DNA from 2 places in the Nocardioides sambongensis genome. Region 2 is predicted to be linked to the other one. Evidence: predicted binding sites of a transcription regulator. Region 2 holds the regulator's gene; the other holds the start of a gene.
What was found. The regulator HrcA, encoded in region 2, represses chaperone genes, less so after heat shock. The targets are predictions, from matches to a motif close to TTGGCACTCGNNNNNNNCGAGTGCCAA.
Positions count from the first base shown of each region.

Region 1 (3,429 bases), 1.1 Mb from region 2:
CCGGATGGAGCACCGCTACCGGCTCGACGTGACCTGGCAGGGCAACCGCGGGGCGGGGACCGCCGGTTACCGCGACTACGGCCGGGAGGTGCTGCTCCGCGCCGACGGGAAGCCGGACCTGCAGGGCTCCGCCGACCCCGCCTTCCGGGGCGACGCTTCGCGGTGGAACCCCGAGGAGATGCTGCTCGCCGCGCTGTCGCAGTGCCACCTGCTCTCCTACCTGCACTCCGCCGTGCGGCACGGGGTCGTGGTGACCGCCTACGCCGACCGGCCGACCGGCACGCTGAGCCAGGTCGGTCAGGGCGGCCGCTTCACCGAGGTCCTGCTGCGCCCCGTGGTCACCATCGCCGATGCGACCCTCGTCGACACCGCCCGCGCCCTCCACCGGGAGGCCGCCGAGAACTGCTTCATCGCCGCCTCGGTGAACTTCCCGGTCCGGCACGAGCCGGAGATCGAGGTCGGCTGAGCGGTCGACCGAGGATCGGCCGAGCGGTCGGCCGAGCCCGTGCGTGGGACCGGGCCGCCCCAGGGGTCACCGCCCTGCCACGCCCGCGACACCTCGGCGCCCCGGCCCGTTCAGGGCCGCATGGTTGAAACGGTGGCATGCCTGTCTCCTCGCCGCCCCGGGTGGTGGTGCTCATCGGCGTGCTGGTGACCGGTCTCGGGTTCGTCGTCGGCGCCGTCGGCGGCGCCCGGGTCCTGCTCGCCCGGCAGGCCGCCACGGCGCGCCGCCTGATCGGCAAGCCACTGGGGGAGCGGGCCCCCGACGCCGACCGCGTCTGGAAGAAGTCGTACGGCGACCCGCTCGACCTGCTCGTGCTCGGCGACTCGATCGCGGCCGGGCTCGGCGCCGAGCGCCGCAAGGACACCCTGGGTGGACGGCTGGCACGGGGCCTGGCGCGGAGCCTGCAGCGGTCGGTCCGCCTGCGCACCGCCGCCGTGGTCGGCTCGGAGAGCTCCGCACTGGCCGGTCAGCTGGAGGCGCTGCCGAGCGACTACGCCCCCGATCTCGCGGTGATCGTGGTGGGTGGCAACGACGTCACCCACCGGGTCCCGGTCGCGACGTCGGCGGGGCACCTGGAGGCCGCCATCGCGCAGCTGCGGGAGCGCGGCGCCGAGGTCGTGGTCGGCACCTGCCCGGACCTCGGGGCGCTGCGCCCGGTGCCCCAGCCGTTGCGCAGCCTCGGGTCGCGGATGTCGCGCCAGCTGGCCGCCGCCCAGGCGGCCGCGGCGGTGCGCAGCGGGGCGCACGCCGTCTCGCTGGCGCACGTGGTCGGTCCGTTCTTCATCACGAACCCGGAGGAGATGTTCAGCCTCGACCGGTTCCATCCCAGCGCGCTCGGCTACAAGCGCACCGCCAAGGCCCTGCTGCCCTCGATGCTGACCGCGCTCGGGGAGCGCGACGAGGTGCCGTTCGGGCACCGCCCGCCGGCGTCGTGATCCACCGTCCCAGCCCTCGGCCCCGCTTGCACTCGCCTAGGGCGAGTGCTAAACATGAGGCTGGCACTCTCCTCAGGAGAGTGACAACCAGACCCCGGTCCGGGGAGTTGAGGTCAGCAGCGTCGGTGGGAAGGGACCACCGGTTCGGCCTGGCCGTCCGTCGCGGGCAGCGAACCGGATCACCACGACTCGACTGCGTGAGGAATCGCAAGAGTTATGTCGAAGCTGATTGCTTTCAACGAGGAGGCCCGTCGCGGGCTCGAGAAGGGTATGAACACCCTTGCCGACGCCGTGAAGGTCACCCTCGGCCCCAAGGGCCGCAACGTGGTGCTCGAGAAGAAGTGGGGCGCCCCCACGATCACCAACGACGGCGTCTCCATCGCCAAGGAGATCGAGCTCGAGGACCCCTACGAGAAGATCGGCGCTGAGCTGGTCAAGGAGGTCGCGAAGAAGACCGACGACGTCGCCGGTGACGGTACGACGACGGCGACCGTGCTGGCCCAGGCGCTGGTCCGCGAGGGCCTGCGCAACGTCGCGGCCGGCGCGAACCCGATGGGTCTCAAGCGCGGCATCGAGTCCGCCGTCGAGGCCGTCTCCGAGCAGCTCCTCGGCCTCGCCAAGGAGGTCGAGACCAAGGAGGAGATCGCCTCCACGGCGACCATCTCCGCCGGTGGCGACTCCACCGTCGGCGACGCCATCGCCGAGGCGATGGACAAGGTCGGCAAGGAAGGCGTCATCACCGTCGAGGAGTCGAACACCTTCGGGCTCGACCTCGAGCTCACCGAGGGCATGCGGTTCGACAAGGGCTACATCTCGGCCTACTTCGCCACCGACCTGGAGCGCATGGAGGCCGTGCTGGAGGACCCCTACATCCTCATCGCGAACTCCAAGATCTCGACCGTCAAGGACCTGCTCCCGCTGCTGGAGAAGGTCATGCAGTCGGGCAAGCCGCTGCTGATCATCGCCGAGGACGTCGACGGCGAGGCGCTGTCGACCCTGGTCGTCAACAAGATCAAGGGCACCTTCAAGTCCGTCGCCGTCAAGGCCCCGGGCTTCGGTGACCGCCGCAAGGCCATGCTGCAGGACATCGCGATCCTGACCGGCGGCCAGGTCATCTCCGAGGAGGTCGGGCTCAAGCTCGACACCGCCACCGTCGACCTGCTCGGCCAGGCCCGCAAGGTCGTCATCACCAAGGACGAGACCACCATCGTCGACGGTGCCGGCGACCAGGGTCAGCTCGAGGGCCGGGTCAACCAGATCCGGGCCGAGATCGAGAAGTCGGACTCCGACTACGACCGCGAGAAGCTGCAGGAGCGGCTGGCCAAACTGGCCGGCGGCGTTGCCGTGATCAAGGTCGGCGCGGCCACCGAGGTCGAGCTCAAGGAGCGCAAGCACCGCATCGAGGACGCCGTCCGCAACGCGAAGGCGGCCGTCGAGGAGGGCATCCTCCCCGGTGGTGGCGTCGCGCTGGTGCAGGCCGCTGCCGCCGCGTTCGAGAAGCTCGAGCTCTCCGGCGACGAGGCCACCGGTGCCCAGATCGTCAAGGCCTCCGTCTCGGCCCCGCTCAAGCAGATCGCGGTCAACGCCGGTCTCGAGGGTGGCGTCGTCGTGGAGAAGGTCGCCGGCCTGCCGGCCGGTCAGGGCCTCAACGCCGCGACCGGTGAGTACGTCGACCTGCTGGCCGCGGGCATCATCGACCCGGCCAAGGTGACCCGCTCGGCGCTGCAGAACGCCGCGTCGATCGCCGCGCTGTTCCTCACCACCGAGGCCGTCATCGCCGACAAGCCGGAGAAGGCTCCGGCCATGCCCGGCGGCGGCGACATGGGCGGCATGGGCGGCATGGACTTCTGATCCAGCGCCCGTCGCTCCGCTGAGGGGCGACAGCACGCAGCACCACCCGAACGGCCCCGGTCCTCGCGACCGGGGCCGTTCTGGCGTCGTCGGGGCGCCGAGCCCGCGATGAATCCGGGGTGCGGCCGCGGACCGACA
Region 1 is NZ_CP041091.1:2,620,924-2,624,352, reverse strand. Features, by position in the region: gene FIV43_RS12415 (OsmC family protein) at 5-466, shown strand; gene FIV43_RS12410 (SGNH/GDSL hydrolase family protein) at 604-1,440, shown strand; gene groL (chaperonin GroEL) at 1,657-3,291, shown strand.
Region 1: a site for HrcA is predicted at 1,466-1,492, ahead of groL (chaperonin GroEL). Genes of this name have one in related genera too.

Region 2 (3,429 bases):
CGGTCTCCACCCCGGAGCCGGCGCCCTGCTCGATGTCCGCCTCGAGCGTGGGCAGGGTCAGCTCGGTGCCCAGCGCCGCCGCGGTCATCGGCACGGTGACCGTGCAGTGCAGGTCGTTGCCGTGCCGGGTGAAGGTGTCGTGCGGAGCGACGTGGATCTCGACGTAGAGGTCGCCTGCGGGTCCTCCGCCCGGCCCCACCTCGCCCTGCTCGGTGAGCTGGACCCGGGTGCCGGTGTCCACACCGGCGGGGATCTTCACGGTCAGCGTGCGACGCGAGCGGACCCGGCCGTCGCCGGAGCAGTCGCGGCACGGGTCGGCGATCACCGAGCCGTATCCACGGCACGACGGGCAGGGCCGCAGGGTGCGCACCTCACCGAGGAAAGAGCGCTGCACGTGCGCGATCTCACCGCTCCCGTGGCAGGTCTCGCAGCCGACCGGCTCGGTGCCCGGCGCCGCTCCCTCGCCCCCGCACGTGGTGCAGCGGACCGCGGTGTCCACCTTGAGCTCGCGCGCGACGCCGAAGGCGGCCTCGGCGAGGTCGACCTCCAGACGGATCAGCGCGTCCTGGCCGCGGCGTACCCGGGATCGGGGTCCCCGTCCGCCGGCGCCGCCGCCGGCGGCACCGCCGAAGAACGCGTCCATGATGTCGGTGAACGAGAAGCCGGCGCCCTGGCCGCCGCCGAAACCACCGCTGAACGGGTCTCCGCCGCGGTCGTAGGCAGCACGCTTCTGCGGGTCGGAGAGCACCTCGTAGGCCGCGGAGACCTGCTTGAAGCGCTCCTGGCTCTCGGGGTCGGGGTTGACGTCGGGGTGCAGCTGGCGGGCCAGCTTGCGGTACGCCTTCTTCAGGGTGTCGGCGTCGGCGTCACGGTCGACGCCGAGGAGCTCGTAGAGGTCCTGGGACACGGTCGGGAATCAGCCTTTCAGCTCTCGTCGAGGATGCGCGAGACATAGCGCGCGACGGCGCGGACCGCCGCCATCGTGTTCGGGTAGTCCATCCGGGTGGGGCCGACCACACCGAGGGAGGCCAGTCCGTCGCCGGGGCCGTAGCCGGTGGCGACCACACTGGTCGCGGCGAGCTCCTGGAAGGGCCCCTCGGCGCCGATCCGCACGGTGAGGGCTCCGCCGGAGTTCGCCTCGCCGAGCAGCTTGAGCAGGATGACCTGCTCCTCCAGCGCCTCCAGCAGCGGGCGGATCGCGGTGTCGAAGCTGTCGCCGAAGCGGGCCAGGTTGGCGGTGCCGCCGACCACGATCCGCTCGTCGGAGCGGTGGTCGCTCATCGCCTCCACCAGTGCGGCGACCACGGCGGTCGTCGCGGGATCGGCCGGCTCCGCGGCGTCGGCGAGGTCGCCCAGCGCCGTGATCGCCTCCCCGATCGTCTCGCCGGTGGCGGCGAGGTTGATCCGGGAGCGCAGGCGGGTGAGCCCCTCGTCGCCGATCTCCTCCACCAGCTCGACCAGGCGCTGCTCGACGCGGCCGGTGGAGAGGATCAGCACGGTCAGCAGCCGGGTCGGCGTCATCGCCACGATCTCCACGTGCCGGACCGTCGAGCGGGACAGCACCGGATACTGCACGACCGCCACCTGCCGGGTGAGCTGGGCGAGCAGCCGCACCGAGCGGTTGATCACGTCGTCGAGGTCGACGGCCCCGTCCAGCAGCGCCGAGATCGCCCGGCGCTCGGCCGTGCTCATCGGGCGCACCGTGGTGAGCCGGTCCACGAAGAGCCGGTAGCCCTTGTCGGTGGGCACCCGGCCGGCACTGGTGTGCGGCTGGGTCAGGTATCCCTCGTCCTCCAGCGCGGCCATGTCGTTGCGGATCGTGGCGGGCGAGACGTTGAGGCCGTGCCGCTCGACGAGCGCCTTGGATCCCACCGGCTCCTCGGTGGCCACGTAGTCCTCCACGATGGCCCGGAGCACAGCGAGCCTGCGGTCCTCCTGCATGCCCACCTCCCGCGTTCGCGTTGGCACTCCGCCCGACTGAGTGCCAAGTCTAGCGCCGCGTCCACCAGCCGCCACGTCGGCGGCGCCGGTCCACCCAGCGGGACGGGCGTTTGGGTGACCCCGGCCCGGTCTGTAGGTTAGGCTCACCTAAACCAATCGGAGGTAACGGTGACTGTCGAGCAGAACGCGACCCGAGTCGACGCCGACCGCCTGGCGGCCGCAGCACGCAGCATCCTCGCGTGCCCCGCCGAGGTCCAGCTGGTGGTGGACGGCGTCGACGACATCACCGCCGGCATCGACGACGCCGACCGCGCCGTCCTCACCATGGAGGACGCCGAGGGCCGGCCGGTCTTCGCCTGCCCGACCGGGTCCGCCCTCGCGATGGCCGGCATGGAGGGCCGCAGCGCACTGCTCACCGTCGCCAGCGGCCTCGGCCGGCCCGGCGCCGCCTCCCGGACCGCCAGCCTCACCCTGTCCGGCCGGCTGGAGACCACCGGCCAGGAGACCTGCGGCTGCTGCGAGGAGGTGCAGGCGGTGGTCACCCTGCACGTCAACTTCGTGCTCCTCTCCCGCGACGACGCCCCGGGCAGCCAGTTCCGGGTCCCGCTGCCGGCCTTCGACTCCCCGGCGCACACGCTCAACCGCGGCTACCTCCAGCGCTCGGTCGAGCACACCAACTCCTCGCACCAGGACGAGCTGCGCCGCGCCGTCGCGACCATGTCCGACACCCGGCTGGCCGACGTGATCGGCGTCGCCCTGCGCGACCTCGACCCGGCCGGCGTCGACCTCGAGTGGGTCGACACGAACGGCGCGCACCGCCGGCGCATCGACTTCCCCGAGCGCGCGGCCTCGCCGTACGAGCTCGGCGAGATGCTCCGCGACGGTCTGCACGCCGGTCTGTGCTAGCAGGTGCGGCCGGCGCGGTAGCGTCGTCGAGGTGAGCTTCACCGAGATCGCCGACCGGGTCTGGGTGCTGCGACACCCCTGGCTCGACCTGAACGTCACCGCGATCGGTGGCGAGCGCGGCCTGGTGGTGGTCGACACCCACGGGTCCGGCGTCGCCGCCCTCGAGGTGGTCGACGCCCTGCGCACGCTCGACCGCGGCGGGCCGGTCGCCGTGGTGAACACCCATGAGCACTTCGACCACACCTTCGGCAACGCCACCTTCATCGAGCAGTACGGCGAGCTCCCGGTGCACGCCCACGAGGTCGCCGCCGAACGGACCGTCGCGGCCGGCGAGCGGATCCAGGCGCTCTACCGCGACTCCACGGACCCGCGGGGCGCGGAGGTCGTCGCCACCAGCATCCGGCCCGCCGACCGGACCTTCTCCAGCGCCGCGGTGCTCGATCTGGGCGACCGGCAGGTCGAGCTGGTCCACCCGGGCCGGGGCCACACCGCCGGCGACCTGGTCGTCCGCATCCCCGACGTGGACGTGCTGCTCGCCGGCGACCTGGTCGAGGAGTCCGCCCCACCGGCGTACGGCGCCGA
Region 2 is NZ_CP041091.1:1,560,367-1,563,795, forward strand. Features, by position in the region: gene dnaJ (molecular chaperone DnaJ) at 1-907, opposite strand, end outside; gene hrcA (heat-inducible transcriptional repressor HrcA) at 925-1,941, opposite strand; gene FIV43_RS07310 (hypothetical protein) at 2,110-2,847, shown strand; gene FIV43_RS07315 (MBL fold metallo-hydrolase) at 2,879-3,429, shown strand, end outside.